DNA from 3 places in the Ruegeria sp. CH2 genome. Region 1 is predicted to be linked to each of the others. Evidence: riboswitches for the same ligand, from Rfam matches in the RefSeq annotation. Region 1 holds a riboswitch; each other region holds the start of a gene.
The links. A riboswitch is a leader RNA that binds a small molecule or an ion and turns the genes downstream of it on or off. The one in region 1 is predicted to bind cobalamin.
Positions count from the first base shown of each region.

Region 2: another riboswitch for cobalamin. It lies ahead of ACR0M9_RS19885 (DUF4198 domain-containing protein); the one in region 1 lies ahead of ACR0M9_RS04315 (DUF1636 family protein).
Region 3: another riboswitch for cobalamin. It lies ahead of ACR0M9_RS18475 (hypothetical protein); the one in region 1 lies ahead of ACR0M9_RS04315 (DUF1636 family protein).

Region 1 is NZ_JBQFQV010000001.1:864,091-874,505, reverse strand. It holds gene cbiE (precorrin-6y C5,15-methyltransferase (decarboxylating) subunit CbiE) at 1-221, opposite strand, end outside; gene ACR0M9_RS04350 (cobalt-precorrin-6A reductase) at 220-951, shown strand; gene cobJ (precorrin-3B C(17)-methyltransferase) at 942-1,706, opposite strand; gene ACR0M9_RS04340 (precorrin-2 C(20)-methyltransferase) at 1,703-2,431, opposite strand; gene ACR0M9_RS04335 (precorrin-8X methylmutase) at 2,428-3,057, opposite strand; gene ACR0M9_RS04330 (cobalamin biosynthesis protein CobG) at 3,057-4,178, opposite strand; gene cobN (cobaltochelatase subunit CobN) at 4,175-7,468, opposite strand; gene cobW (cobalamin biosynthesis protein CobW) at 7,472-8,527, opposite strand; gene ACR0M9_RS04315 (DUF1636 family protein) at 8,532-8,906, opposite strand; cobalamin riboswitch at 9,001-9,205, opposite strand; gene ACR0M9_RS04310 (NAD(P)-dependent oxidoreductase) at 9,290-10,309, shown strand.
Region 2 is NZ_JBQFQV010000024.1:13,007-23,421, reverse strand. It holds gene ACR0M9_RS19920 (hypothetical protein) at 1-2,247, shown strand, start outside; gene ACR0M9_RS19915 (hypothetical protein) at 2,240-3,238, shown strand; gene ACR0M9_RS19910 (hypothetical protein) at 3,315-3,530, shown strand; gene ACR0M9_RS19905 (energy-coupling factor ABC transporter ATP-binding protein) at 3,547-4,197, opposite strand; gene cbiQ (cobalt ECF transporter T component CbiQ) at 4,188-4,973, opposite strand; gene ACR0M9_RS19895 (cobalt ABC transporter permease) at 4,973-5,536, opposite strand; gene cbiM (cobalt transporter CbiM) at 5,533-6,144, opposite strand; gene ACR0M9_RS19885 (DUF4198 domain-containing protein) at 6,151-6,936, opposite strand; cobalamin riboswitch at 7,069-7,267, opposite strand; gene ACR0M9_RS19880 (ROK family transcriptional regulator) at 7,388-8,578, opposite strand; gene ACR0M9_RS19875 (substrate-binding domain-containing protein) at 8,768-9,787, shown strand; gene ACR0M9_RS19870 (ABC transporter permease) at 9,895-10,415, shown strand, end outside.
Region 3 is NZ_JBQFQV010000018.1:2,473-12,887, forward strand. It holds gene ACR0M9_RS18425 (permease) at 1-728, shown strand, start outside; gene ACR0M9_RS18430 (hypothetical protein) at 785-1,174, opposite strand; gene ACR0M9_RS18435 (DUF1013 domain-containing protein) at 1,226-1,987, opposite strand; gene ACR0M9_RS18440 (ribonuclease T2 family protein) at 2,118-2,747, shown strand; gene ACR0M9_RS18445 (hypothetical protein) at 2,744-3,232, opposite strand; gene ACR0M9_RS18450 (hypothetical protein) at 3,395-4,096, shown strand; gene recR (recombination mediator RecR) at 4,118-4,711, opposite strand; gene ACR0M9_RS18460 (YbaB/EbfC family nucleoid-associated protein) at 4,773-5,126, opposite strand; gene ACR0M9_RS18465 (DNA polymerase III subunit gamma/tau) at 5,317-7,080, opposite strand; gene ACR0M9_RS18470 (protein-tyrosine phosphatase family protein) at 7,253-7,765, shown strand; gene ACR0M9_RS18475 (hypothetical protein) at 7,757-8,164, opposite strand; cobalamin riboswitch at 8,255-8,473, opposite strand; gene ACR0M9_RS18480 (alpha/beta hydrolase family protein) at 8,606-9,463, shown strand; gene rsgA (ribosome small subunit-dependent GTPase A) at 9,499-10,415, opposite strand, start outside.

The sequences.
Region 1 (10,415 bases):
ACCGTCTGCCGTCCGCGCAGGCCTTTCAGGATCGGCAATCCGTCCGAGAACGGCACCGGCCATTCGACGCGCTCAGCCTCGTTTTCCGGCAGCAGCGACAGGTGACGAGGCGGCCCCATGATCACTTCGGCCCGGTCCAGCACTTGACGGCTTGCAGGCGACAGGCCATCAAACCCATCTTCGCCCAATCCCAGAACGGTCAGCCACGGAGTTTCAGACATGCTCAACCTCCTGATTCTTGGCGGCACGACCGAGGCCAACGCTTTGGCCAAAGCTGTTGCGGAACAAGGGATTGCGGCTGTGTATTCTTATGCGGGACGGGTGGAAACCCCGCGTCCGCAGCCGTTGCCGGTGCGAGTTGGCGGGTTTGGCGGCCCGGAAGGTCTGGCCCACTACATCCGTGAAAACGCGATCACCCATGTCGTGGATGCGACCCATCCATTTGCGGCGCAGATGAGCCGGAACGCGATTGAGGCGTGTCACACAACTCAGGTTCCACTGGCCGCCTTGACCCGCGCGGCGTGGAAGCTGCAACCCGGCGATGTCTGGCACCGCGTGCCCGATATCACTGCCGCCGTCGATGCGCTTGCAGGTGATCCGCAGCGTGTGTTCCTGGCTGTCGGGCGTATGCATCTTGAAGACTTTGCAGCCCAGCCCCAGCATCACTACCTGCTGCGTCTGGTGGACGAGCCTGACAGCGTGCCTTTTCCTTTGGCGCAGGTTGTCGTGGCCCGGGGTCCTTTTGCAGAAGCCGATGACTGCGCATTGATGCAGCAACACAGGACGCAACTTGTGGTGTCCAAGAACGCGGGCGGCTTGGGCGCGCGCGCCAAGCTGGACGCAGCGCGGGCGCTGGGCCTGCCAGTGCTTATGATCGAGCGCCCTGTTCTGCCAAAGCGGACCGAGCTTTCGACTGTCGCACAGGTGCTGGACTGGGTGTCTCATCCCTGATCCTCGACCGGGGTGAAGCGTGGCGTATAGACGATCGGCGTGCCTTTGCGTTCGATGACTCGGGTGCGCGACGAACCGACAATAACCACGGTCTGCATATCCGCCATCTCGGGCGTGGCCTCGGCCAGGGTAGAAACCCGGATCACCTCATCCGCTCGTGACACGGCGCGCGCAAACAGGATCACCCGCTCGGGCTCGCATTCTTCGCGTAGGATTTCCAGTGTCTTTACAAAGCCTTCCGGGCGAGACTTCGAGCGGGGATTATAGAAGGCCATCGAAAAATCGGCTTGCGCAGCCAAGCGCAGGCGTTTTTCGATTAGCGTCCAAGGCTTTAGGTTGTCGCTAAGGTTGATGGCGCAGAAATCATGCCCCATCGGAGCGCCCGCGCGGGCAGATGCGGCCAGCATTGCGGTGATCCCCGGCAGCACATCTACCTGAATGTCACGCCATTCTGTTGGGCCATTCTCCAACGCTTCGAACACAGCGGCAGCCATCGCAAACACACCGGGATCGCCCGAGGACACAACAACCACCCGCCTGCCTTCGACGGCCATTTGCAGCGCGTGTTGCGAGCGGTCGATTTCAACCCGGTTATCACTGGCGTGCAGGGTCAGGCCGGGTCGGTCGGCCACGCGGGCTACATAAGGGATGTAGCCCACCACATCGGTGGCGTCGGCCAAAGCCGCTGTAACTTCGGGGGTGACCAGCGTCTCGTCCCCCGGACCAAGGCCTGCGATCTTGACCCAGCCGCTCATGGTCGCCGCCCCTGACCGTGCACAACGATGATCGAGAAATACGGGGTGATCTTCCCGCAGGCTTCGGACAGTTTTGTCACCGTCTGGTTCGGCATTTGCGCATATTCGACAATCCAAGCGCGGTCGTACAACCCCGAGGTTTTCAGTGCGCGTTTTACCTTGTCGATGTTCCGCCCGATTTTCATCACGACCAAAGCATCTGTCTGCGCCATACGTTCAGCCAAAACCTCCTCGGGCAGGGTGCCGACCAGCACGGTCAGCACATCATCGCCCCATGTGATCGGATCGCCCGTGGCCGTCCACGCACCGGACATGCCGGTGATGGCTGGAACAACCTCGACCGGAGCTTCGTCACGCAACCGATTGTAAAGATGCATGAACGAGCCGTAGAAAAATGGATCGCCCTCACACAGGACCACCACATCCTCGCCCTGTTCCGACAGCGTCTTCAGGTGTGCTGTGCACTCTTCATAGAATGTGGCCAGCAACTCGTTATAACGTGGATCGGTGACCGGGATCTCGGTGGTCACAGGGTATTCCATCGGGAATTCAATCGCGCCTTCGGGGATCATCCCGTTGACGATTTTGCGGGCCTGACCGCTGCGACCCGGTTTGCGAAAGAATGCCACATGCTTGGCGTTGCGCAGCAGGCGATCAGCCCGGACGCTCATCAGATCCGGATCGCCGGGGCCAAGGCCCACACCGTATATGGTGCCCATCTTCATTCTGCCCGGCTTGCAATGGCGTTGATGGCCGCCACGGTGATGGCGCTGCCGCCCAGACGACCTTTGACAATGCAGGACGGCACCGGTTGCGCCTGCCATAGCGCATCTTTGGATTCCATCGCTCCGACAAATCCGACCGGGCAGCCGATGATCGCGGCAGGGCGCGGGCAATCCGGGTCTTCCAGCATGTTCAGCAAATGAAACAGCGCGGTGGGCGCATTGCCGATGGCGACCAGCGCGCCCTCCAGATGCGGCCGCCACAATTCCAGCGCAGCGGCGGAACGGGTGTTGCTCATCTCGGCGGCCAGGGGACGCACGCGTTCGTCGTGCAGGGTGCAGATTACCTCGTTGTCGGCAGGAAGACGGAAGCGGGTCACACCTTCGCTGACCATGCGCGCGTCACACAGGATCGCCGCGCCGTTTTCCAGCGCCGTGCGTGCGGTCTGCACAAACCCGGGTGAGAAATGTACAAACTCCTCCAGCCCGACCATGCCGGCGGCGTGGATCATCCGAACGGCGACCTGCTCTTCATCGGCATCAAAGCGGGCCAGATCAGCCTCGGACCGGATGGTGGCAAAGCTTTCCTTGTAGATCGCCGCGCCATCAGTTTCGTATGTATAGGGCATCAGGTGAAGTCCATAGTCATGAGTGTTTCCGGGTCGAGCCCGCGTTGGCTGGGCTCATCCCCCGCGCGGCCCTGTTTGACAAGATCAAATCGCCCGTTGTTGCCGACCACAGTGATGTCGGCCGGGCCCATATGGGCGCATCCCTTGGCGCAGCCCGAGACATGCAGGCGACCGGGAATGCGCCGGGCCAATGCACGGGCGATGTCGCGCGTTTCCACCTGCGCTTGCGGGCAGAACGGCGCGCCGGGGCAGGCGTCGGTTGTCATCATCGGATCGGCTCCGTCAGTGACAAAATCCGGGGCGGGTATCGCCGCCCCGCCTTCCAGCAGGATCAGCCGCCACGGTGTGACACGCAAGGCAGAAGCGCCGCTGGCTTCGATCAGTTCACAAAGCTTGTGCGCAGGCAGCGAGCCGAAAGCCGCGCCGTAGAGAGCACCCAGTTCACAGGGGCCGGGTTGCAGTTTTTCACCGAAAGGACCGGGGGCAAATCCCTGCCATTCCTGTGGCAACGCGTGGGTGACCCGCGCCATGCGACGTGTCTCGGCCGTGTAAGTCTCAGAAAACCACAGGGCCAATGCGATCACGTTGTCAATGGCGTTATCCTCGGTCACAGACCGCCCGGTTTTGCAGCCGTCGGCGCGCAGGATCGGACCGCCGGCACCCAGCTCCAGACGAATATCTGCAGAATCCGAGGCCAACAGGCGCTTCGGGCCTGTATCTATGGCAAAACCAAACTTAGCGGGCAGAGCAGGCAATTCGGCCAGTCGATCAATCAACTCCAGTGTCAGCCGCGCGGTCAAATCGCCCGCCTGATAGAGCGGAGTGACCAGAATATTGCGGCGTACTTCGATGCCGGGTTCCGTATCAAGCAAGTTCAGCGCTGCAAGTTCCACAAGCAACGGCTGGTGGTCGCGCTCATCCACGCCGCGCAGTTGCAGGTTGGCACGATTGGTCAGGTCAATGGTGCCGTTGCCGAACCGTTCAGCCAGTTCGCACAAACCAATAGCCTGCCTGGCACTCAGTCGCGCCAGACGCGGACGGACCCGCACGACCAGCCCGTCGCCTGACATCATCGGGCGATGTGCGCCAGGGCACCAGCCTTGAACGATAGGTGCACTCATCCCAAACCCTCCAAGTCGGCACGGATCGAATTCCGGCGTGTGTTCCAAAGCCCCGCTTCCAGCAATGCACGGAACCTGTCTTGCATGGCCTGATGGGCCTTCGGGTTGGCCTCTTGCAGAAAGGCATCAACGGCCTCATTGCCCAATGTGGCTTCGTGGTAGAGATCAAATAGATGCGGAGCGACGGTTCCGGACAGATGCGCAAAAGAGGCCATGTGATCCAGCGTCGCAGCAATCTCGGCGGCGCCGCGAAAACCATGGCGCTGCATCCCCGCGATCCAGCCAGGGTTGGCAGCACGGGCATGAACGACGCGGCTGATTTCTTCCGGCAGAGTCCGGGCGCGCGGATTATCGGGGTTGGTGTTGTCCAGATGGTAAAGCTGCGCGGATCCGCCGACGAATTTCTTGGCGGCGGCAAAACCGGCCTCATGCGTGGCATAATCGTTGGCCAGCAGCAGGTCAGTTTCCGTCAGATCCTGGAGGTGAACAAAACTGTCGGCCTTGGCGACACGATCCGTGATCCCCGCTTTGTCCTGCGCGATGTGTTCACCTTCCAGCGCGTACGAACTGGCCTCAAGCCATGCCTCCCCGGCTTGGGCGCGCGCCTCGTCCGTATAGGTCTCGGACAGATGGGTCATGTTCAGGCCGTAACTGCCGGGTGCCGGGCCAAACACCCGCGCAGCCGGGGCGTGACCGGCATAGGGGTTCCAGTCGGTCGCTTCGTCACGCTCTGACAATGCCCGAACCGCCTGACCATAGAGGGCTGACAACGTGGGGAACACATCGCGAAACAAGCCCGAAACCCGCAAGGTGACGTCCAGGCGCGGGCGGCTCAGGTCGGTGATGGGCAGCACTTCAATACCCGAAACCCGCTCGGATCCCTTATCCCAAACCGGCTTTACACCCAGCAGGTGCAGGGCCATGGCGAATTCTTCGCCCGCAGTGCGCATGGTGGCCGATCCCCACAGATCGACAATCAGCCCTTTCGGGTAATCGCCTTCCTCCTGCAAGTGCCGCCGTACCAGTTCCTCGGCCAGTTTCACGCCTTGCGTGTAGGCTGCGCGGGTGGGCACAGACCGCGGGTCGGTGGTGAACAGGTTTCGCCCGGTCGGCAGCACGTCAGAGCGGCCCCGATAGGGCGAGCCGGACGGGCCAGCCTCGATCCGCTTGCCAGCCAACGCATTGATCAGTGCCTTGCGTTCGGCATGGGCGGATGGGGCTGGGTCGAAACTGCCGATCACATCCGGAACACGCCCATAGACGTGCAGCCCGTCGCCAAACTGGCTTTCTTTGATATCGCAGACAAAGCGGTCGATGCGCGTGATTGCTTCCGCGGTGCTGGTGGCCTGGTTCAGGCCCAGATCGTGCTCCAGCCCAATGGCTTGCGCCTCATCCCGGATATCTTCCTGCAACCGGTCACGGCGTCTGGGGTCAAGGCCGTCCGCGTTTGAGAACTCGTCCAGCAGGGCTTCCAGTCGCACCATCCGGTCAGGCGTTCCGCTTTCTTTCATGGGGGGCGGGATGTGGCCCAGGGTCACCGCGCCGATCCGGCGCTTGGCCTGCGCGGCCTCACCTGGGTCGTTGACGATGAACGGGTAGATCACCGGCAGGTCACGGATCAGCGCCTCGGGCCAGCAGTCTGCTGATAGGGCGACCGATTTGCCGGGCAGCCATTCCAGTGTGCCATGCGCACCGATATGGATCAGCGCGTCCGCGCCAAGACCTTTGCGCAGCCACAAATAGAAGGCGACATAGCTATGGCGCGGGGTACGCGAAAGGTCGTGATAGTCGTCATCACGCAGTTCGGGTGTTCCGCGCTCTGGTTGCAGTGCGACCAGCGCCTTGCCGCGTCGCAAAGCCGTGAAGTGAAACGCACCCTGAGTGAAAGTTGGGTCTTGCTCAGGATTGCCCCATACGGTGTGCAGATCGGTGCGCAGGGTTTGGGGCAATTCAGCGAGTGCGCTCAGATAATCCTCAAGCGGCCACGATATCCGGGCGTCCAAGAGTGCGTCGGCAACCGGATCGCCAGCCGCGATGTCGTAGCCTTCACCGCAAAGATCAGACAGCATCGCCTCAGCCGAGGCCAGCGCGTCGAGACCAACCGCATGGGCCATTTGCCAGTCTTTGCCGGGATATGTGGACAGTACCAACGCGGGGATCTGGTCTGCCTTGGGTTTGTCATTCAGGGCAAGCCAGCCCGATACCCGATCGATGATCGCCTCGATCCGGTCCGACTCGGCCCGATGCGCAAAACGCGAGTATTCCAAATGCGGATCGCGCTTGCCCGGTTCTTTGAAAGAGACAACGCCTGCCGATATTCGCCCGTCCACTTCGGGCAATACCACATGCATGGCGAGGTCGGCGGGTGACAGGCCGCGTTCGGCCTCCGCCCAGGCCTTGCGTCGCGAGGTGGCGAGAGCGACCTGAAACACCGGCACATCCGCTGCGTCCAGAGGCGACGTGCCGGACGCGCCCTTGCCCGAGAATGAAGTGGCGTTGATGATCGCCGACGGTCGCAAGGCGACGACCTGTTCCCTGAGCCAGTCGGCAGCGGCTGGGGTCTTGAGCGACGGGGCAAACAGACCCACCGCCTGAAGCCCGCGGGCGCGCAGGCTGCGGATCAGGGCCGCGACCGGGGCGGTGTCTGCGGATGTCAGATACGCGCGATAAAAGGTGACAAGGATGCGTTTCGTATCGCTCTGGAATGCGGAACCCACCGGGACGACACCCTGATCTGGACACCACGCACCGCATTCGGGCAGGGTTTTCGCGCCCATCACTGGCCCGGCATAAAGCCCTGCTGCCAAGGCCATCTGGGCCAATGCGGCCTGCGCGGCGACTTCGCCGCCGGTGTCACACAGATGTGCCAGCCGCCTCAGGGTCGAGAGGGGCAGGGTCGAATACTCATCCAACCGAGTGTCTTCACGCCCATCCGCCGGTAAAACGGCTAACGCGATGCCTTTGGCTTGCGCCAGTGCCAGAACCTGTTGCAGCCCGTAAGACCAATAGGGCACGCCACCTATCAGACGGATCAGGATGCCCTTTGCGCCCTCAAGTGTCTGTTCGACATAGGTATCGACGGACAGAGGGTGCTTCAGCGCCGCAAGATTGGCCAGCCGCATCGTGGGCATCCGCCCCTCAGGCCCGCCGCCGCGATGCCAGCCCGCCGCGAAAGCGCCCAGGTCACTGTCGGAAAAGGACAGCACAACCAGATCACCCGGGCTTTGGCCCAGATCGGTTGGGGTCTCGGTTTCCTCGAGCCCGTGGCTTTCGCGAAAGACGACGTGCATGACTTACTCGGCAACCTCGGTCACACCCACGAGGATATCACGGATTTCGGCTTCTTTGATGTCGTCATGCTCGGCAATCACGACCAGGCGCGAGCGGCGCTCTTCACCGGGCTCCCACGGGCGGTCGTATTGGTGACGAACCCGCGCGCCGACAGCCTGAACCAGCAGGCGCATCGGTTTGCCAGCGACGGCGGCATAGCCTTTGACGCGCAGGATATTCAGCTCAGTCGCAAGACGTTCGATTCTGGCTACCAGTTCCGCAGGGTCGGTCTGTTCCGGCAACTCGACGATGATGCTCTCGAAATCGTCATGCTCATGATCGTGATGGCCATCGTGATGTGACGGGCGCGCGTCCATGTCATCTTCGGCGGCAGCCTCAAGGCCAAGCACGACACGTACGTCGACGACACCCTCTGCAACCTCGACGACGGGAAGCGGGCGCGGCGCCTCGGTGGCGATGATCTGTTTGGCTTTCGCGACACCTTCGGGACCTGCCAGATCGGGCTTGGTCAGCAGGATGATATCCGCGCACGAGATTTGATCTTCGAACACCTCGGACAAGGGTGTTTCGTGATCGATCGAGTCATCAGCCAGCCGTTGGGCATCCACCGCTTCAACGTTCGGAGCAAAGCGACCGGCGGCCACAGCCTCGGCATCGGCCAGCGCAATCACGCCATCAACGGTGATTTTCGAACGGATATCAGGCCAATCAAATGCTTTCAGCAGCGGTTTGGGTAGTGCAAGGCCGGATGTTTCGATCAGGATGTGATCCGGGCGCGGTTCCAGCGCCATCAGCGCCTCGATGGTCGGGATGAAGTCATCGGCCACGGTGCAGCAAATGCAGCCGTTTGCCAGTTCCATGATGTTTTCCGCAGGGCAATCCGGTATCGCGCAGGATTTCAGAATGTCGCCATCAACACCCACATCGCCAAACTCGTTAACAACAATCGCAAGACGCTTTCCCTGCGGGTTCTGCATCAGATGGCGCACCAGCGTGGTTTTGCCCGAGCCCAGAAAGCCGGTGATCACGGTGACGGGAAGTTTTTCTAGGTTCGACATGATCTCAGCCTCCAATCGGGGGAATGCGCGAGGCGCAGTTTTTGCGGAAATGTTCAGGACGGTCGCGCCACTTCACCAGACCATCGTCTGTGGCCAGATACTTGGTCACACCATCGATGATGACATCGACGTGATCGACTTCGTTCAGGTTCTCGTAAACAAAGGTCCAGCGATCCGGCCCGCCCCGAAGAACGATGGAACAGCCCTGATCGCAGTTCGAAAGGCATTCGACAGGTTTCAGAATGATGCCATCTGGCAGGGCAGCCTGTTCCAAGGCCTTGTGCAACAATGTGCCGGGACGCTCAGCATCATCCTCGAAGGGCAGACCCCGGCGGCAAGTCGTGCAGACCAGTAATTCTACCGGTGCGGTCTCGGTCATGTCTCTCATCCCCCCAAATCCTCTTCGCGGGGGACGGGGTTTCATGCGGGCACCACGTCTGCACATGGACCCGACACCGGAACACCCCGCCCGGTTTCAACTTCGGGTGTTGGCAGGTCTCCCGGCTTGCGGATGCCAGAGCGGTCGCTCTGTCGGATGTCCCGCCTTCCCGGCACAGGCCAGTGGCATTGGGCATCCTCTCCGGTCACGGTCGCGGGGGCGGCTGCGTTTGGCGGATGAACCGTTGACGCATTCCCTTTTCATCGGCTGTCGCCGACACCAACGACAGGGACATGCGGCACCGCTGACCCGCTTGTCAAGCGGTTCGCGCGCAACAAATAAGCCAAGGTGAAAAAAGCGACCTGTAGGCGTCGTTCGGCGGCATGAAGAACGTGTTCGGTATATGGTCGCATGACGGGAAAACGACGAACTTGGAGATGCGTCATATGAAAGTGGGATTTATCGGTCTGGGTAACGTAGGCGGCAAGCTTTCGGGATCCCTTTTGCGCAACGGCATTGATCTGACTGTGCATGACCTGAACGCGGATCTGGTGGCCGAGTTTGTCGCCAAAGGCGCAAAGGCGGCAGAAGGGCCCGCCCAGTTGATGCGCGATTGCGATGCGGTGATCACCTGTCTGCCGTCTCCGGCAGCATCGGACGCAGTCATGCAGGAGATGTTGCCCGAAGTGGGCCCCGGCAAGATCTGGATGGAGATGTCGACCACGGACGAGGCCGAAGTCAAACACCTGGGTGCCGAAGTCATATCGCGCGGCGGTGCGGCCGTCGATTGCCCGGTTTCTGGCGGGTGCCACCGTGCCGCGACGGGCAATATCTCGATCTTTGCGGGCTGCGACCGGGAAACGTTTGAACGAATTCTGCCGTTCCTGACGACAATGGGCCGCCGGGTTTTGCACACCGGTGAACTGGGCTCGGCGTCGGTGCTGAAAGTGATGACCAACTATCTTGCCACCGCCAACCTGATCACCTGCGCCGAAGCACTGGTTACGGCAAAGGCTGCGGGGATGGATCTGAACACGACCTATGAGGCGATCAAAATCTCGTCCGGCACGTCCTTCGTGCACGAAACCGAAAGTCAGGTCATCCTGAACGGGTCGCGCGATATTTCCTTCACCATGGATCTGGTGAAGAAGGATATCGGTCTGTTTCAGGAGGTCGCCGACCGCGCCGGGGTGCCGCTGGAAATAAACCCGGTGATGATCAGCATCTTTAACGATGGTATCGCGCGCTATGGCGAACGCGAGCTTTCACCAAATATTATCAAACGGCTGGAAGAGGCAACCGGCCTGGATATCACCGCCCCGGGCTTTCCAGCCGAAATGACGGATGATGAGCCGGAAGAGCCGGGATACGAGGTTGTGCCACAAGGGCGCGCCTGTGGGTAAGCCACATACCAGACTACATCGCGCCCCGTGAACGAGCAGGGGTAGGCTGGTGTTCCGAAAAAACACGCCATATCTGGCCCGCAGTTCGACAGAATCGCGGGCCATG
Region 2 (10,415 bases), on a different contig from region 1:
ACGCAGAACACATCGCGCGATTTTCTGTCCGACACCCATGAGACATTCTCTGCCGCGCTTGAACGGGCGGCTTCGGTCAAGCGCAATTCTGCACGGACCAGTGTGCGCACTGCAACTGCGACGGATCGGCGGACGGCAACAACGAAATTCGTGGCCAACCGCAATCATTGCCACGCAATGACCATGCAATGGTTCGAAGTCCTGCGGGACTTTTCCCTGGAAACGCGTATCGAGGGCGTGCAGCTGGTGGTCTTTGTGCCCATGCAACTCATCCGCTTCCGCCGTCTGGGGCAAGGCGATCAGTTGCCGGGCAATGTCACCCGGTCCGGATTGCTGAGCCGGTACAAGGTCATCCTGCGCCATGCCGAAGTGTTCCGGCGCGTGTTCCGAAACCGCCGCAGATTCCGCAGCGCACTGAAGCTGCTGGAAGAGTTTTATGCGGACAAGGATGCAACACCGCAGAACGCGCCCGGCGTCGCACAGGACATCGTCAGTTTCGAGGCGCAGGGCACGTTCATGCCCAATGATGACATTTCTGTCGTGATCTTCACGCAGGATGGCGACCGGGTCGGACCTGTGCCGCTGACCGGATCGCCGATCGACATCGACAACCTGCATGACCTGCCAGCGGAAACACGCGAGAACCTGCTTGTCCGGCTGGCTGATGCCCGGCGTGATCCGACCAAGCGCCGGACCTATACCGGCTCTGTGGCTTTGCCCCGTTCGGTCGAGCGGTCGGATATCGCCCGTGTCGAGCTGCGCAGGCGGACGGGTTCGTTTGCCTACTCGTTCTACACCGGTCCTGATCCCATCAACATTTTCAACATCTGGGAGCATCTGGCCAATCTGGAAGATGCCGACGATCTGGATCGGGCCACCCGCAATATCAACCGCAGCCTTCGCACCACGATCTCGGGCTCGGACTTTGACGATCTGGTGGGTCCGCCCATGGTCAGCGAGTTTGAGGCGCGTATGAACGAAAACGCCCAGACCGTTGTTGATGACAATACGTTCCAGGCGCTGCCTGCCACCCTGCCCTATTCGGTGCAGGAAGTGCCGGACGTTCTGTCACGCCGGGATCTGCGCCGCATCGAAGAAATGTACCAGCATATTGTGGCCAACACCGTTCGCTATTCCCGCGTGATTTGGGCCAGCATGACGGACGAAGAACGTGCGATTCTGCTGGAGCGTTTCACCATAGGGGTACCGGAAGGCGGGCTGGACGATGCCTCAAGCGAGATATCGCTGCTCAGCACCGTCCAGAACAAGGTGTTGGGGTTCTATGGCAATGCCATGATCATGCCCTTCTCGATCCCGCCCGATTTGGCCGACCGGATGGAGATGCGGACCGGTGACATTCAGGACAGTCTTCTGGCCTTCCATCGCGAAGACTTCCGACCACCGCGCCGCACGATCTCGCTGCCGACCAGGGGCCTGTTGGGCGAGGCTGTACTGGGCCGCTGCAATTCCTGCGAGATGATCGACCATCGCCGCTTCTGGAACTGGCAGGACAGCCCGACACCGCCACCGGTTGGCGACGCGCCGGTCCTGCCTGCTGACAGTGACGCCATCTTTGGTACACGTGCGCCGTCAGACCTGCCGAACAACCAGCCTTCGAACACGCTGACCATTGCAGGGGGCGACATTGGCACCGGCCAGGCTGTGCCCACGTCGCAACTGGCCGAAATCCTCAAGGCTGCGCCTGATCTTGCAAGGGCGGGAACTGATCTGACGGGCCTGAAGGAGTTGCAGGCGCAACTGGCGCTTGAAACGCAATCGGTCGCCGCCGGTCGGGACAAGGCCATCGACACGGCGACGGATCTGACCAAGGAGCTGGTTGGAAAGGCCACGGAACTTGCGGGTAAAGGTCAGGAAATCGCTGCCGCCCGCAAAGAGGAAGAAGCCAAGAAGGCCGCCGCTGACAAGAAGGCATTCGACGCCAGCAATGCCGCCAAGATCAAGGGGTTTGAGGATATTGCCAAGAACGCTTCGGGTGTTTCCGCGCTGATCGGTGGGCAACCGGATGGCAACCGGGCCGGTTTCGTTCAAAACCTGTTCAAGGATTTCCCCGGCGGGGCTGCTGCTTTGGCCAACCCATCCAACACGCTGCTTCTGGCCAAGCTTTTCGGGGCCTTCACCAAGGCGAACGCGGATGCCGATGACGGCAGCGCGACCAAGGCCGGCAGCCAGTCGGTGCTGGATTTCCTCAATGGCCTGAACGCCCCTGCGGAGGACGACAATGAGTGACACGAGCACAAATGTGACGGACAAACCGGGAATTGATGAAAGCCTTGCCGAGGCGATCATCAACATTCTTGAAACGACCAACTCTCCGGCGATCCAGCGTGCCCGTGAGGTGATTGCCCATAGGCTTGCCATTGCGGGCGATATTGCCCCATCGCGCATCCCTGCGCCGCGCAACATCACCGAGATCGGCGGCTATATCAATCTGCTGAGCGAGTATGGTGAGGCCGAACAGCGCGCACGCATGATCGCGGCCGCTTTGGGTATCGCGGGACCGCAGATTTCGCTGCCGCAGCCGGGTGCCATTCCGCCGATGTCTTTCATCACCCGCGACGGGGCAAGGCCCGTAGGTCCGCAACAAGCCAGTTTCCCGCTGAGCTTCACGATCCGCAGTGATTTCGTTCCGGCCTTCGACAATGCGTTGCAGGAAATCGCGATACGTGGCGGTGCGGTGCCGATCCTGACACCTGTCAGGGTCCTGCCGGCCGCCGGATCAGGCCCGGTGACCGACGGTATTGCACAGCTGGCTTTGATCGGTCGGACCCTCAGCCTGGCACCAACTGCGGCGCTGCATGCCGTGGCCACCGACCCCCTGTCGCTCAGCCGTCCGACTGCGGGTGGCGGGTTCGAGGTTCTGGCACGGGTCATCGACGCCGCCGCCCCGATTGCCGGGACCATCGCGGCGGCAGACTGGACAAGCTGGGAATGCGATGCTGCTGCCTGTTCCGAGGTTGACAGCAACGATGCGCGCTTTGCCCTTTCACCGATCCTGAATGCGGCCGGTTGGCACCAGGCGGCTGATCCCGGCAATCCCAACAGCCTGTCCGATCCCGGCAGCTGGGCCGCGTGGCAGAACATCACCGGGCTTGTACCCGGCGTCACACGGTTCGCGGATGAGCTGCAATTGCTGTACCCTGCCGAGATGCTCATCACCTCGCCGGTTTTTAACCAACTGGACAATGTCTGGACGGGAAGCGCATTCGCCGCGCCATAGGACCCCCTCTGCGACCGCAACAATGTGATTTGGCGGCACTTGGCTTTTGGGGTTACGCTTGAACAGGAGGGCCGCCATGCAAAACCCGGAACGTTTCGAAAAATTCTTCTTTGCCAAAGTTGGCATGGGCGAAGCCTGCGGTTGCGCCGAGCGCATCATCGACGTTTTCGAATTCAACCGAAAAGGTGGTGCGCAGTCGAAACACCCGGTGAAACAGGACCGGCGCGGACGCCTGTCGTTTCGGGCATGGGCGGTCAGATATGGGCTTATAAGCCGAAAGCGGCACAGCTGAACACGGATTGGTCCTGTCAGACAGCCACCAGTTTTCCGTCTCGCAAATCGAGCGCATCCGGTGCCAGTTCGGCGCGGAAGGCCGGGGAATGGCTGACAAGAAGGATCGCTTGCGGCAATGCCCGGAGGATTTCCAGCAGCCGGGCCTCGTTCCGTGGGTCCAGCGCGTTGGTAGGCTCATCAAGCAGCAGAACCTCGGGCTCCATCGCCAGAACGGTCGCCAGCGTAACCAGCCGTTTTTCACCCCCTGACAACTTGTGGGTGATGCGGTTCTTCAGATGCATCAGGTCCAGATCACCCAACACGCTTTCAACGATGGCAAGTGCTTCGTCGCGTGTTCTGCCCAGGTTGAGCGGGCCAAAGGCGATATCCTCGGCGACGGTCGGGCAGAACAACTGATCATCCGCATCCTGAAACACAAGTCCCACCCGGCGGCGCACGTCGTGAAAATCGGCCTCTTGCACCCTTTGCTGACCAAAGATCGTGACCGTGCCGGACCGTGGGCGCTGCAAGCCAAGCGTGATACGCAGCAAGGTCGATTTTCCCGCCCCGTTCGGGCCCGTCAGCGACAGGCGTTGACCGGCGGACAGGCTGAGGCTGGCACCATCCAGAACGGGTGGCTGACCGGGGTAGGCAAAGCAGATATCTTCAAGCGCAATCAGTGCCATGCAAAATCCAGTATGATCAGACCCGCGCAAAGAGCACCAAGACCTGCGGCAAAAACAATGTCCCTTCGGGTCAGGGCAAAATCCTGAAGAAGCAGCATACGGCCTGAAAACCCCCGGCATTTCATCGCATCAAGTATGCGTTCGGATCTTTCGATCGCGCGCACCAGCATCATGCCAACGAGATAGCCAAAGCTGCGATAGGTGTGCCAGTTTGTTGCCGGGCGAAAGCCGCGCACTTTCATAGCCGCGCGCAGGCGCAGGTATTCTTCCCGCAGAACCTCGATATAGCGGATGGTGAACATCAGAAGGTGAACCAGCTTTTCGGGGCAGCGTAGGCGGTGCAAGGCGTGGCCAAGCGTAACCGGCTCCATCGTGCCGACCAGCACCATAAGGGACAGGATGACCGCGTTGGCCGTCAAGGCGATCTCGACCGCTTTCCAGAAACCCTGCCAGCTTGCAGGAAACCCCCAGAGCGTAAACATCGGGTCGCCGGGCATGGAGAATGGCAACAACACCAGCATGAACAGGATGAACCCGTCCATCATGGCCATGCGTTTCAATGTCTTCCGCCAGGGCAGACGCGACGCGGCAAGAAGCGAAAGGGACACCGCCAGAGCCGCGCACAGCGCTGTCAGCGAGGACACCGCCACTGTCACCACCGCGAAGACAACCGCCATAACGATCCGCATCCTAGGATCAAGCGGGTTGATCGCGCCGCGCCGCTGCGCGCCCGCTTTGACCAGCGTGTTTTCCTGTTGCCCCAGAACGTGCGCCATCAAGCCGCCAGCTTGCGGCGTGCCGCAAAGTAAAAGCCCAGACCAAACAGACCGACGATATATCCGATCCCACCCAGAACAGTTTGCAGGTCATTTTGTTCGCGGTATGCCGCTATTTCCCGACGCAGCGGGCGCAGCTCATCCCGAACGGCCCTGGCAATGACCTGTTGTTGTTCTGTGCTGAACACCGCCACTGTCTGGGCAGGTGCGTTTGTTGGCGGGGTGTCGGGTTCCGCTTCAACGCCCATGATCCGGGCGACATCCGCAGCGGGCATGGTGACCTCGGCCACATGTCCGGCACCAAGGTTTGCAAAGAATGTATGGGCCACCGGCGCGTTTGGCGTGTAGATAAAAAACCCGTCTGCATCTGTTACGATACGGCCCAGCTCGGCTCCGTCCGGGCCGTTGACGATGACCTCGGTATCGCTTGCCATGTCGCCGTTGGAAAAGCCGATTTCGCCTTCGATGGCGTCACCGGATTTAAACACTCCGGCTATGACCTTATGCGCCAAGGCAGGTAGGGGTGCGCAGCACAGCGCCAGAATGATTGCCAGATACCTCATGCGACCGCTCGTTTGACAAACAGCTCGGGCTTGACCTTGCGCGCCAGCAAAACCGCGAACCCAGTCAGGATCGCCTCGATCGCCATGACAGGAATATGTGCAAAGAAAACAAGCTTGGCCGCTGGCAGGAATGCATCCCCGGACAGGGCCAGTGAAAACGCAACCATGCCGGTTGTGGCGGCGATGGCAAAGGCACCGCCGACCCCGCCCCATATCGCACCTTGCAGAGGTGAGCCATGGGCGATCAGGCGGCCAAAGATCAGCCCGGCCAAAACCGCGGGCAACGCGATGTTCAGGGTGTTGATCCCCAATACCGTCAACCCGCCAAAGCCAAAGAAGACGGCCTGCAGCAAAAGCCCGACGAACAAGGCCGGGAATGCGGCCCAGCCCAACAAAAGCCCGGCCATACCGTTGAGGATCAGATGCACTGACGAAGGGCCAATCGGCACATGGATCAGCGATGCCACGAAAAAGCTGGCAGACAGCACCCCCGCAGTGGGGATGCGATCAAGATCCAGCGACCTGAGGCCCATGGCAATCCCACCCGCCGCAGCGACGGCTCCGCCGATCACGACCGGGTTGGACAAGGCTCCGTCAACGATGTGCATCTACGGTTACTCCAAATCCCAGGCGCGGATCCAGATGACCGCGTCCTGACTGAGTTCTTTGCCGTTGTGTTCGGTCACGGGACCGGCGCCGAGTGCGGCAAATCCCCAATATCCGGCTTTTGGAACGCCAAACGTGAAATACCCGTTATCATCCGAAGTTGCGACCAATGCACCACCCGGCATCGGCGAGACCGACGGGGCGGAAGCGGCCGCGCTTTCCATGTTCGGTTCTGCGGCCATGTACTCGATCTCGATCTCGGCACCCGCAACCGGTTGGCCTTCGGCCATAACCCGACCTGTAAACGTCGAACCCGCGATGATGTTGGTTGGTTTGTTGAGCGGGATGATCTCAACCGGCAGGCCCACCGGGTTCATCCAGTCGGTCGGCAGTTCATTGCGGTTCATGAATGCCTTGGCGATCTGCTGGATATAGATATCCTCGGATTCCTCATAATAGGGCTGGGGAACAGTCACCAACACATAGTCGCCCGACCGTTTGACGGGAACATAACCCTTGAATGCCGCGCCTTCGTTTTCGCCGCCGGTGAAACGTACGGGTTCCAGGGTATCCAGCAGATCGGTTTTCTGACCGTTGTGGATCACGTAGAATTCCTGCGGCTTGTCCAGATCCATGACATGCCCGTTCGAGAACGGATGCCAAAAGATCAGCTTGACCGGAACATTCCCCGGTGCGTCGATCATGGTGTCAGCGGTGTATTCCAGCAGGAAATGCGCATTTGCCATCGCTGGAAGCGCCATCGCCACAGCGGCTGCGGAAAGCAGCTTGGTCATCAATAGTCGTCCTTGTCCCATCGCACCAACCCCGGTACGAGATGCGTTTTGACTGCGGGGACGTCCAAGCTAAGCTGCTTTTTCAAGCATCCTGCTCCGACGCACATCCCGTCGCCGATTAGGAGTGCCCTTGTCAAAGGCACATGTCCGGCAGGTATCCTGACTTGCGGGTCAAAGCGTTGGGCTGGCCTTCCCGGATTAACTCCAGTGGCACTTCAGCCCTGCTCGCCGCTTACAGTTGCGGGTGCAGTTGCGGAGTTGGGCCAAAGCCCGCACCGCATTCCCTATTGATTCCAGAGCACGCCCCGGAACCGGACATGCCGAGCGGCTTGCCAGACTTCTTCGGCATCCGTCAACGATCAATTGCGCTGGCTGTCAAAAAGTTTAGCGGGCAATGCCCTTTTTCCGGCGGATCCGCTTTGGATAAAGGTCGGGGTTTTTCGGGAATGAACTACCCTTCGAGCAGGTATCTTTCCGACAATGGCAAACTGGCCGCCCCCAATGAGCGGGCATCCGGGCCTGCCGTCCCCACCTGCACCAAGGGCCGTTCAAGCCCGGTCAGGTTCATGTCAGATAGTTTGACCTCGACCAATTCCACCAGCCGCGCCTTGATGCCTGCGGGCATCCAGCCATCAATCTTGACAGATTCGAAGTCGATCAGGCTGCAAGACGAGACGATGGCATGTGCGATCCCGTGCGCCGCTTGTTTCAGCCAGTTCTCAAGGTGGGTTTCCGGTAGGTCCCAATGCTGTGTCGTTTCCCAGATTGAGCCGGCTGTTTCGGCATTCCCACCAACTGCGCGCTCCAGCACATAAAGACTGGCGACATCTATCAATGGTTTCACTCCGCCTGCGTCGTCCGGCACGGGCAATGGGCCAAGCGCACCGGCGTTTCCCCGCCCCGAAAAGATCGAGCCGTTCAGAACCACCCCGCCCCCGATGAAGAAGCCCACATAAAAATACAGGAAATCTCGTGGGCCTTCCGCCGGGCCAAAGACCAGCTCGGCACCGCAGGCGGCCGTTGCGTCGTTCTGCAGGAATACCGGCAAGTCATAGCTTGCGGCCAGCGCGCCTTTCAGGTCCGCGTCACGCCACGGATCCATTTTCTCCTGCGGAACCTGCAATGTCTGCGCCCAGTCCCAAAGGTAGAACGGCATCGCAATCCCAAGACCCGCGATCCGGCTGCGCGCCTCGGGCGACAGTGACGCCATCACTTTGTCGAGGCTTTCTTTGGAAAAGCTCAATGTCGCCTCGGGCGTCGGAAAATCATAAGTCCGCCGCTCACGGTGCCTGACATTGCCAAGGAAATCCGTCAGCACCAATTCGGTACTGCGCCGCCCGACTTTGAGCCCAAAGAAATAAGCGCCATCCGGGTTCAGGCGCATGGGAACCGAGGGCTGTCCGACTTTTCCCCGGATCGGTTCGCCCCGCAGAAGCAGCCCATCGGTTTCCAACTGGCGCATGATGACCGAGACCGTCTGCGCCGACAGCCCGGTCATCCGCGCGATTTCAGATTTTGCGAGGGCCTGATGGCGCCGGACCAGTGACAGGACAAGCCGTTCATTTCGGGCCCGCATTCCACTTTGGTTGGTGCCGCGCATATCTGGCTCGCGTACGCCAGTGGTATTGTCCAAAGAGTTCATTGCAGACACGGCCATCCCCTTCATGACGACAATGTTGAAACCCTTCCTTTCTGTCAATAATAATTAAGAGTGATTTATTTATTGACTCGAAATTCGAATCTTGTGATGGTTTTCACGTTCGATCGGGCCGGTTTTCGCCCGATCAAACGTATGCCCGGACGGGCATTGGGAAAACTGGGAGGACTACCGATGAAACTTGCGAAACTTGCAGGCGCCACGGCGCTGGCGGTTACGGCCATGGCAAGCAGTGCAATGGCCGAAGGTGAAACCGTTTGCCTGATCACCAAGACGGATACCAACCCTTTCTTTGTTAAAATGAGAGAGGGTGCGACCGCCAAAGCCGAAGAGCTTGGCATGACGCTGAAGGCCTTTGCCGGCAAAGTCGACGGAGACCACGAAACTCAGGTTCAGGCCATTGAAACCTGCATTCTGGATGGCGCAAAGGGTATCCTGCTGACCGCGTCGGATACGTCGTCCATCGTTCCGGCGGTGCAGCAGGCCCGCGATGCCGGGCTGCTGGTGATTGCGCTGGACACCCCGCTTGAGCCTATCGACTCGGCCGACGCGACCTTTGCCACCGACAATTTCCTTGCGGGGCTTCTGATCGGACAATGGGCAAAAGCCACTCTGGGAGATACGGCAAACGACGCCAAAATCGCCACGTTGGACCTTGCGGTCAGCCAGCCCACTGTGGACGTGCTTCGCAATCAGGGGTTCCTGCAGGGGTTCGGTGTTGATCTGGCCGATCCGAACGTGATCGGCGATGAAGACGACCCGCGTCTTGTTGGCAGCGATGTCACCGCTGGCAACGAAGAAGGCGGCCGCCGCGCGATGGAAAACCTGCTGGCCAAAGACCCGATGATCAACGTGGTGCATACCATCAACGAACCGGCGGCAGCGGGTGCTTACGAGGCGCTCAAGGCTATCGGGCGCGAAAATGACGTGCTGATCGTTTCCGTCGATGGCGGCTGCCCCGGCGTGCAGAACGTGGCGGACGGGGTCATCGGCGCAACATCCCAGCAATACCCGCTGCTGATGGCATCGCTGGGCGTTGAGGCTGTCAAGAAATGGGCGGACGAAGGGACGAAACCCGAGAACACACCCGGTAAGGACTTTTTTGACACTGGCGTGGCGCTTGTGACGGATAAGGCCGCCGACGGCGTCGAGTCCATCTCGGTTCAGGAAGGCATGGACCTCTGCTGGGGTTAAGCTGAACGTGTGGAAGGCCGCTGCGCGGCCTTCCACTTATCAAAACCACCCACACGCCCGAAACCTTGCTAAAGTCGTCATAAACCTGACGCTTTGGGGGAAGTTCCATGTCCGATTCTTCACGACAAGCCGACGATTTCGAAACCGCCGCAAAGGGCAGCCCAGAGCAAGTTGCCGAATTTGACGATCACCAACGCGGATTTGTCGGAACGGTTCAGCATTTTCTGCATGTGAACCCGTCGCTGGTCCCGCTGATCGTCCTTGTCGCTGCAATCGTCATCTTTGGTGTCTTGCTGGGCCCCAAGTTCTTTTCGCCCTTTGCGCTGACATTGATCCTGCAACAGGTTCAGATCGTCGGGATCGTGGCCGCGGCGCAGAGCCTTGTGATCCTGACCGCAGGCATCGACCTGAGTGTTGGGGCCATCATGGTGATGTCGTCGGTTGTGATGGGGCAATTCACTTTCCGCTATGGAATGCCGCCTTCGGTTGCGATTGTGTGCGGCCTTGCTGTTGGCTCGGCAATCGGGGCCTTGAACGGGTTTCTGGTCAGTCGCATCAAGCTGCCGCCATTCATCGTCACCCTTGGCATGTGGCAGATCGTTCTTGCGGCGAATTTCCTTTATTCACA
Region 3 (10,415 bases), on a different contig from region 1:
TTTGTTCTTGCGAAGTCATTCCCTTTATTGCGGGCTTGCTTGCACTCGGAGCGCCGCTGTCGGCCGTGATGGCGTTCTGGCTCAGCTCGCCATTGATCGACCCGCCGACGCTTTTGATTACGGCTGCTGCGCTGGGATGGCCCTTTGCCATCGGTAAAGCGGTTGCAGCCGTTGCGCTTGGCCTGTTCGGCGGGTTCGCGGTTCGGTTACTGATGCAGCAGGGGGCATTTGCCCAGCCCTTGCGCGAATACAAACCTGCCGGGTGTTGCGGATGTGGTCCGAAAGCGGATGACAAGCCGGTCTGGAAGTTCTGGCAAGAGCCCGAGCGTCGCGTTCGGTTTCGTTCGGAGTTCGTACACAACGGGCTGTTCCTGCTGAAGTGGCTGGCACTGGCCTATGTGCTCGAAGCTTTGTTGGTCAACTATGTGCCTGCGGACCTGATCGCTGGCGTCGTTGGCGGAGAAGGCGTGCTGCCGATCATCGTTGCCGCGCTGGTGGGGATGCCGGCCTATCTGAACTCTTACGTCGCGCCGCCGCTGCTGGCGGGTCTGATCGATCAGGGCATGACCGCGGGGGCTGCGATGTCGTTCATGGTTGCGGGTGCCGTCAGTTCCATACCGGCGATGGCCGCAGTCTGGTCATTGGTCAAACCGCGCGTGTTTGCGACTTACCTGAGCCTTGGTGTGGGGGGCGCAATAATCGCAGGCATCATCTTTCAGGTGGTATGAACGAAAAAGCCGCCCGGTGTCAGCATCGGGCGGCCTTGTTTTGTCTGAAATTTCGATCAACCGGATTCGCAGAGACGGGGCAGTTTGAACCGATACCGGGCTTCGCCGCTTTTGACGTAGATGCGTTTTTCCACGCAGGCCGTCGTTCCAACGGTTTGTGAAATCTGCGACTCGGTCGACGTAATCGACGTGGCCGATCCATCGGGCAGGCGAACCGAGGCTACGACGCCGTTCTTCAAGTCCCCGTTCACCGGGGTTGCGGACAGAACCGGTACGATCAGGAAAGCCTCGTGTTCGTGTTCGCCTTCGTCCCCCAGCAGAAACAAGGTGGTGACGATGGCGATCATGACAACACCACCCGCCAGACCCAGCCCCCATGTCCTGAGAAAGGCGTAGATCGTTACGGCGCGGTGCGGGCCGAAAATCGCAGAAAGAATGCTCAGCATGACAAGTCCGTCAAAAAAGCCCCAGCCGTTCCGACCGGGGCTGATTGTCTGTTACAGACGAGGATCATCCTCGTCTTCATCATCCGCCCCGCCTTTGGGCAGGTTGAAGAAACTGTCGGCGTCGATGATAGGCTCGTCGTCTTTTTCATCCGACCGATCATCGGACAGCGAGAAGGTTTCCAGACCTTCGATCGCGGTCGGGATTTTCGGCGCAGCGTCCATTTCCAGCGATTGCTCGGTCGAAACCAGCTTGCGACGCTCGTCATCGCTCATCACGCCGCCTTCGGCTGCTTTCTTGGCAGCGGCCTTCTGCACGATCGCATCCAGTTCGGACTGTTTGCACAGGCCCAAAGCAACCGGGTCGATCGGCTGCATGTTTGAGATGTTCCAGTGCGTGCGCTCGCGGATCGACTGGATGGTCGGCTTGGTGGTGCCAACCAGCTTGGCGATCTGGCCGTCGCTGAGTTCGGGGTGGAACTTGACCAGCCACAGGATCGAGTTCGGACGGTCCTGACGCTTGGACAGCGGGGTATACCGCGGGCCACGGCGCTTTTCTTCGCCGGATGCCGCCGGATTGAACTTGAGCTTCAGCTTGTGCAGCGGGTTTTTCTGCGCGGCGTCGATCTCATCCTGAGTCAGCTGGTTGTTTGCGATCGGGTCAAAGCCCTTTACGCCTGCGGCCACATCGCCATCGGCGATGCCCTGCACTTCCAGTTCGTGCATCCCTACGAAATCCGCGATCTGCTTGAAGCTGATCGTGGTGTTGTCCACCAGCCATACGGCGGTTGCCTTGGCCATAAGCGGTTTTGCCATCAGCCCGTCTCCTATACATACATCTTTCCCGTCGCCGGAATTCGGCGGCCCCTTGGTCTTGGGGCAGGTTTCCGTTGTCGGGGAACTTGGCCCGTATATAGTCGCCACGCAGCAAGAAGGGAAGAGGCGAATGCGCTGGGTCGTATTGTGGGTCTTCAGCGCGATGACAGCGCTGGCCGAAGGTGAAAAAGCAGGTGAGTTCGACTATTACGTCCTGTCGCTTAGCTGGTCGCCCAACTGGTGCGCCCGTGAAGGGGACGCGCGCGGGTCAGACCAATGTGACGACCGGCACGACCACGGATGGATCCTGCACGGGCTCTGGCCGCAATTTCATCAGGGCTGGCCATCCTTCTGCCGCTCGCCCGAGGCGCCGCCAACACGCCGCATGACGCGGGAAATGGAAGATATTCAGGGTAGTGCGGGCCTTGCATGGCATCAGTGGAAGAAACACGGCACCTGTTCGGGGCTTTCTGCGCCCGACTATTTCGCCCTGTCCCGGCGTGCCTATGACGCTGTCGAACGCCCGCAGGTCTTCCGCAAGCTGGACGCATCCGTCAAACTGCCGGCTTCGGTGGTCGAGGATGCGTTTTTGAAAGCCAATCCGGAACTGGAGCGCGATATGATCACGGTCACCTGCAAACAGGGCTATATCGAAGAGGTCCGCCTATGCCTGTCGCGCGACCTTGATCCGGTGCCATGCGGCCGCGATGTAATTCGCGACTGCACCGCCAAGGACGCGCTGTTCGATCCGATTCGCTAGAGCTTCTTGTTCTGGCAGTCCCGCGCATAGTCCAGCGCCTTGGCGGTGCCTTTCAGATCAATCGCCATCACCACCTCGCCTGCGGGATTGTAAACCGTCATCGTCTTGTTCTGGGCAATCGCGGTGACGAAATTCCGGTCGGTAAAAAACACCGTCGCACCGGGCACTTTGCGTTCATTGAACCCGATAGCGGTGGCATCAAAGCTCTTGCCGTCCAGTTCGAACCGGATGGGATAGCTCTCACCTTGCTTAATGTCGCCCCAGGCCTTGTTGTAAACGGCGAAATACCCGCGATTATCCAATGCGTCATAGCCCAGCCGCACTACCGAGAGATCCTGATACACCGTCTGGATCAGACACCCGTTCCCAAGCGCGGGGTCCATCATGATGTTCCAGCCTTCAACAAAGCCCTTGTCCACAAGGTCCTGCGACAGGCCAGCGGTTGCGGTGAAGGCGGCGAGGGTGAAGGCGAGAAGTCGGGTCACAATTGGTCTCCAGTATTGAGTAACTTGTTTGCCGCAACCCTATTTGACGTGCTGGACCAAACAAAGGGGTCATCTGCCTTAGAAATTACTAATTTTCTTTTGATCCTACCCGCTCAGATTTACATTTGCTAAAATGAAATCCAAAGCCATTTGTTCCGATCAATGCCTCTCGATACTTTGACGAGACAATACTGGATGTCAGCATTCAAAAGTCTATTTGTAGCTTGTTTCTTAACCTCTTCGGTCATTCTGGACAGGGCGGGGTTCGCTGAAGTCAGCGGCAAGTTCCAATTTGACGCCGAATCCTACTGCGAAACGCATGGGTGTAAGAAAGGCCCATCACTTTTTGATCCACCAATCTTGGATCATGAGTGGCAACCTTTTGAAAGCTCAGACCTGTTGGTTTGGGGCGCGGACGTTTGTCTCGGGTATTTTCTGACCAAAGATGAGAGCGCGTGGAATGGCGGCATGACAGAAGACAAAGTTGGCGACAAACATGGGATCTATGTAGTCTTAGGCGATTTCTTGGCGCGGATTCACATCTTCGACTGGCCTCCCATAGATGCCGCCAGCCCATATTCCGAATATGGGGTTTTTCAGTGCGAAACTACGAGCCAGCCTGAATACAAGCTGGACGCCGAGCGCAGCACAGAACTGAAAAAGTGGGTCGAGTTCAGGCTGACAAAGGAGGAAGGATGGGTCGGAAGCATCGAAAGCTTCACCGGGTACCTGAAAGGACTATTTAGGAGTGATGCTCTCGGTCTAACGATTCATTTCGAAAACTACAGTGGAGCGCGCGTCCGGTTTGAAGCGGACTATTGGGGGCCGCCGGTGCTGATTGACGAAACTGACGGGCTTTATTGATGTGCTAGTGTCTACAACCGGCTACAATTCCTTTCGCGCCCTGAGCGCCGCCGTGATCGTTCCGTCATCCAGATAATCCAACTCTCCGCCGATGGGCACGCCTTGCGCCAGTGAGGTCAGGCGCACCTGGCCTTCCAGCTGATCGGCGATGTAATGGGCGGTGGTCTGGCCGTCGACGGTGGCGTTCAGGGCAAGGATCACTTCGGTGATCCCTTCGGCCAGGACCCGATCCCTGAGGCGAGGAATGCGCAGCTCGTCCGGGCCGATACCGTCCAGTGCAGACAGTGTGCCACCCAGCACGTGATAGCGGCCTTTGAAGACCCCTGACCGTTCCATCGCCCAAAGGTCGGCGACGTCCTCGACCACGCAGAGTTCGCCGGTCGCTCGGGCCTCGCTATTGCATATGTCACAGATATCCGTGGTGCCCACATTGCCGCAATTCAGGCATTCGCGGGCGGTGACGGCCACTTGCTGCATGGCGTCTGACAGGGGTGTCAGCAGCAGAGCGCGTTTGCGGATCAGGTGCAGCACCGCGCGGCGGGCCGAGCGCGGGCCCAACCCCGGCAGTTTGGCCATCAGGTCGATCAGATTGTCGATTTCGCTGTTCGTGCCCATGGCCTGTCCTGCTTTGCGCCGGAGGGAGCCTCCGGCGGGAGTATTTGGGAAAAGATGAAGCTCAGAACGGTAGCTTGATGTCTTTGGGCAAGCCCATGCTTTCGGTCAGCTTGCCCATCTCTTCCTGTGAACGTTCGGCGGCTTTGGCCTGAGCGTCCTTGATGGCGGCCAGGATCAGGTCTTCGACCACTTCCTTGTCGTCGCCGTTGAAGATCGACGGGTCGATGTCCAGCCCCTTGAGTTCACCCTTGGCTGTGGCCGTTGCCTTGACCAGCCCTGCACCGGATTCGCCGACAACCATCATGTTGTTCAGCTCTTCCTGCATTTCGGTCATCTTGGTTTGCAGGTCTTGTGCGGATTTCATCATCTTGGCCATGTCGCCCAGTCCGCCAAGCCCGCCGAGTCCTTTCAGCATCAGTCGTCTCCTGTGTTTCTGTTTGGTTCTAAATACGGACCGCAGGCAGGTGGCACAAGAGGTCTCCCGCCTGTCCAGATCAGAGCGGCGCCGACCGATCATTTATGTGCCCGCATTCCCTCCTTCAGGTGCATCGTGAAAGGGGGTGAGTATGCCGGTTTCTTGAAACTTGGACCCGCGGGCTCAGGGGCTAGTCCTCTTCGAACGGGTCCCATTCCTCTTCGACTTCGGGAAGGGCCTCGGTCTCAACCTTGGCGGCGCGCTGTTCAGGTGTTTCGATCCGAATGATCTTTGCCTTGGGGAATTGCGTCAGCACGGCCTGAACCAGCGGGTGTTCTTCGGCCTCGGCTTTCAGGGCCAGTTCGGCCCGGTCCCGCACTTCCGCGATGGTCGCGGCATCCCCGTCCGAGACAATGGAGACGGCCCACCGATTGCCGGTCCAGCGTTGCAGGGCAGAGCCCAATCGCGACGCCAGATCCGACGGTGCCTGAGGTGTCTGGGTGAATTCGATCCGGCCAGGCTGGTACGACACAAGGCGCACGCCGCTTTCCACCTCGACAAGCAGTTTCACATCGCGGTTTGTGCGGATCAGTTCCACCACATGCCCGAAGGTTGGATAGCGGGCCAGGGCCGTCTGTGCATCCTGCGCCAGCGCGGCAACCGGTGCACCACCCGCGCCGCGCGGGGGCGATGTATAGGCAGGCGGCGGGGTCGCGTTGGATTGCGTTGCCACCGGGGCCTGCCGGGACGGTGACATGCCCCCGCCCGGCCCGCCGGGTGGCGAAGGTGGGGCGTCTTGCAGCCGTTTGATCAGCTCTTCGGGGCTGGGCAAATCGGCGACATGCGTCAGTCGGATAACAGCCATTTCGGCGGCCATCATCGCGTTGGGCGCGGCAGAGACTTCCTCCAGCGCCTTCAGCAGCATTTGCCACATCCGGGTCAGAACCCGCATCGGCAAGGCCTCGGCCATGTGCTGGCCCCGTGTGCGTTCGTCGGGGGAAACTGTCGGGTCTTCGGCCGCGTCAGGTGTGATCTTTACGACAGACACCCAATGCGTGATTTCGGCCAGATCGCGCAGCACGGCCAGAGGATCTGCACCTTCCGCATATTGACCGCTCAGTTCAGCGAGCGCCCCTGCCGCGTCACCACGCAGGATCATGTCCATCAGGTCCAGAACCCGTCCACGATCGGCCAGACCCAGCATCGCACGGACCTGATCCGCCGTCGTCTCACCGGCTCCGTGCGAGATTGCCTGATCCAGCAGTGAGGTCGCGTCGCGGGCCGATCCTTCTGCGGCGCGGGTGATCAACGCCAGCGCATCGTCGGCGATCTGCGCGCTCTCCGCCCCGGCGATCTTGCGCAGCAGGCCGATCATGTCTTCGGGCTCGATCCGGCGCAGGTCAAAGCGCTGACACCGCGACAGAACCGTGACCGGCACTTTGCGAATCTCGGTGGTCGCGAAGATGAATTTCACATGTGCGGGCGGTTCCTCGAGCGTCTTGAGCAGCGCGTTGAATGCGCTGGTCGAGAGCATGTGAACCTCGTCGATGATGTAGATCTTGTAGCGTGCACTGGCGGCGCGATAGCGGACACTGTCGATGATCTCGCGGATATCGTTGACGCCGGTACGGCTGGCCGCATCCATTTCCATCACATCGACATGGCGACCTTCCATGATTGCGACGCAATGCTCGCACTGACCGCAAGGCTCGGTTGTCGGCCCTCCGGTTCCATCCGGCCCGATGCAGTTCATGCCTTTGGCGATGATCCGCGCCGTGGTGGTTTTTCCCGTTCCGCGAATGCCGGTCATGATAAAGGCCTGCGCAATCCGGTCGGCCTCGAAGGCGTTTTTTAGGGTGCGCACCATAGCAACTTGACCCACCAGGTCGGCAAAGGTTTCCGGGCGGTATTTGCGGGCGAGAACCTGATAGGCGGGGCTGGGCGTGTCTGTCATGTCTTCTCGCTCGGATTCGGTGCTTCGGCACAGCGTAGTGGCGGCGGCAGTCCGCGTCCACTGTGGGGCGCGATGATTTTTTGTTTCAGAAACGGGCTGGTTTCCAACTAAACTGGTCCAGCGGATTTAATGACTCATTTCTTAAAGAGTACCTTGGGGGAGGACGCACTTCATGTCGCAGCTGGTCATTTTTGCTCTGCAGGTCGGAGGCGGAACGCTTGCCCTTACTTCAATGCCCGGGCGTGGCGGGGATTACGTCGGCGATCTGGATATGATTGCGGCTTGGAAACCGGGCCTTGTGATTTCAATGACGACGGATGTTGAAATGCTTCAGGATGGCGCGCAGCACTTTGGCAGCGACATCCAAAGCCGTGCCAGCCGGTGGGTTCACCTGCCGATCGAAGATTTTGGAGCACCGACGCAGGCGGTTCAGAAGGCCTGGCCAGAGGTCAGCGCCACGGCCCGACATGCGCTGTCGGGCGGTGGCCGGGTTCTTGTGCATTGCCGTGGGGGGTGCGGCAGATCCGGGATGATTGTTCTGCGACTGATGGTTGAATGCGGTGAACGCGCCAGCGACGCACTGGACCGCCTGCGGGCCGTGCGCCCCTGCGCTGTCGAAACCGATGCGCAGCTGGCCTGGGCGTCCCGGATCACCCCGGCACAGGTGGAAGTGGGATCAAGCTGACAGCTGCTGGGGTGCGTAGCCGGTTTTCCGGGGCCGGATCGTTGAAACCTCGATCATGGCGCAAGGCGGGTTCGCGACAATGCCCGAGGGCAGCGTGCTGAATGTAGGTCCGAAGATCAAATCGGCATAGGCATCAAGGTCCCGAATTGCCGTATCAGGGTGCGCCCCGCAGAAAACGCGAACGCTGTCGGATCGCGCTCGGATCGTTGCCATGCACCCTTCCGCGCAATGTGACAGCGCGCTGTTGCCTTCAAATTCGAAATCTTCGCTGGTGGCCGAAACCGCCTGCGCCATGGCTTCGGAAATCGAGCGGGCCAGTCGCGCCAAAGCCGGGCAGGTATTGCCCGTCCGCTGGCACACAGTTGCGCTGTATTCGTGTGACTTTGTCTTCCAGATCATCCTGCGCCCTCCGCGCGTGGTGGGCTGGATATTGGGGCAGGTGGGACAGCATCTCGCTGTCAGGACCTGCCCGGACACCCCGCCCGAGTTTCGGTTTCAGTTCCGATGGCAGGTCTCCTGACTTGCGGGTCATTGCTCTGCCGACCTTCCCAGCCCGTGGGCCAGTGGTATTTCGGCATTACTTACCGCTTACAGTTGCGGGGGCAGTCGCGGACTTGGTTGATATCTGTTTGACCAGACAAACCGCACCGTGTTCCCTTTTCATCCCGACCTCTTGTGGGGGCCGGAAACCATCACACAACCGCTAGCGCCTGATCGCGTTCCGAGTCAAGCCGATCTTTAGGCCGGACGTTTGGTCATGCTGGATGCGGTTTACGTTCCGGCTTAGTTTCGTCGGCATCGAAGGCAGGCAAACCATTGTTTCAGCGAAAGCCGGGGATCATGTTGGATACGGAACAGACGGTGTTGATCGAAGATTTCCGCTTTCCGTCAGGGTCCGTGACCTTGTCGGCGCGGCTGTACCGGCCAGTGGGTGAGCCGGAAACCGTTGTCGTACTTAACAGTGCCACGGGTGTGCCGCGTGACTATTATCAACACTTTGCGCGATGGCTGGCTACCGAGCGGGGGATAGCTTGCCTGACCTATGACTATCGGGACTACGGGCTTTCTTTGGTCGGCCGCCTGAAAGACGCAACTGCAACAATGGCGGATTGGGCGTTGATCGACATGCCAGCGGCACGGGCCGAAATGCGCAGGCGGTTTCCAAAGGCGCAGCAGTGGACCATCGGCCATTCCGTCGGTGCGATGCTGGGGCCGGTGCAGCCGGATATCGACCAGATCGACCGAATGATCGGTGTGTGTTCGGGGCTGGTGACTTTGAAAGATCACCCATGGCCCTATCGGGGGTTGGCAGGGCTGTTCTGGTATGGCCATGCACCGCTGATGGTGCGGGCGCTTGGGTATCTGCCCGGCAAAGCGATCGGGTTTGGTTCGGACCTGCCCGCCTCGGTCTACTGGCAATGGCGCAAATGGTGTACAGCCCCTCTTAGCTACGTTCCCGAGATCGGGCAGAATTTGCCTGATGCGCATTGGGGCAGTTCTGGAACACCAGTGGATCTGTTCACGTTCGAAGATGACCAGATGGCTCCGCCCGAGGCGGTTTGGCGCCTTGCTGATTTGTATGGCCCCGAGGCCAGACGCCACCTTCTGAAGCCTGCTGAATTCGGACTGCCGGAAATAGGCCATATCGGAGCATTTGCCCGTCGCAATGCAGCGGTCTGGCCGCGCCTGATCGCCTGATCAGACGCGACGCAGGTTTTCCTAACACCTTGCAGTTATGGCCGTTTGCGAAGCTTCTTGTCCTGCATGACACCGCGCACCATCTTGCCGAACGCCTTGTCCCGCGCCCGCGATTGGGCAACGGTTTCCGAGTTTCGCTGATCTTCACGCCGCAGCTTGCGCCAACGGTCCAGCCGGGTCGGGTCAAGTGCGCCTTCGCCGATTGCGTTCTGCACGGCACAGCCGGGCTCGGTCTCGTGCTGACAATCCGAAAAGCGACAGCTTTGGCCAAGCTCCGTGATGTCCGAGAACACGTTGTCGATCCCGTCCTGAGCGTCCAGCAAACGCAGTGCGCGCATTCCCGGCGTATCGATCAGCCAGCCACCGTTACCCATCCGGTGCAACGCGCGCACCGTTGTCGTGTGTCTGCCCCGTGCGTCGTCTTCGCGAATTTCAGACGTGGCGAGGTTTTGATCCGTCATGGCGTTGCTGAGCGTCGTTTTACCTACGCCCGACGACCCGACCAGCGCGCCGGTCTGGCCTTTGGGGCACCATGCCAGAACCTTTTCGACATCTGCCGGGTCCAGCGCATTGACCGCCAGCACCGACAGAAAAGGGTCCAGAGATTGCACTTGTCCCGAGAAACTGCCGGGGTCATCCGACTGGTCAGCTTTCGTCAGGACAACGACCGGATAACATCCGGCCTGATGCGCCAGCGCCAGATAACGTTCCAGCCGGGGAAGGTTGAAGTCCGCATTGCACGAGCTGACGATGAACAAAACATCGACATTGGCGGCAATCAGTTGGGTTGCGGCACCTGTACCGGCAGCTCTGCGTTGCAGCAGGCTGCGCCGGTCCAAAAGGTGGCGCACGCGGTTTTCGGCGTCCGCAAGAACCCAATCCCCGACGGCATATGAACCGGTCGGATTATCCGGTGTCCGCAAAGGGATTTCACCATCCGGGCTCAGCCCGA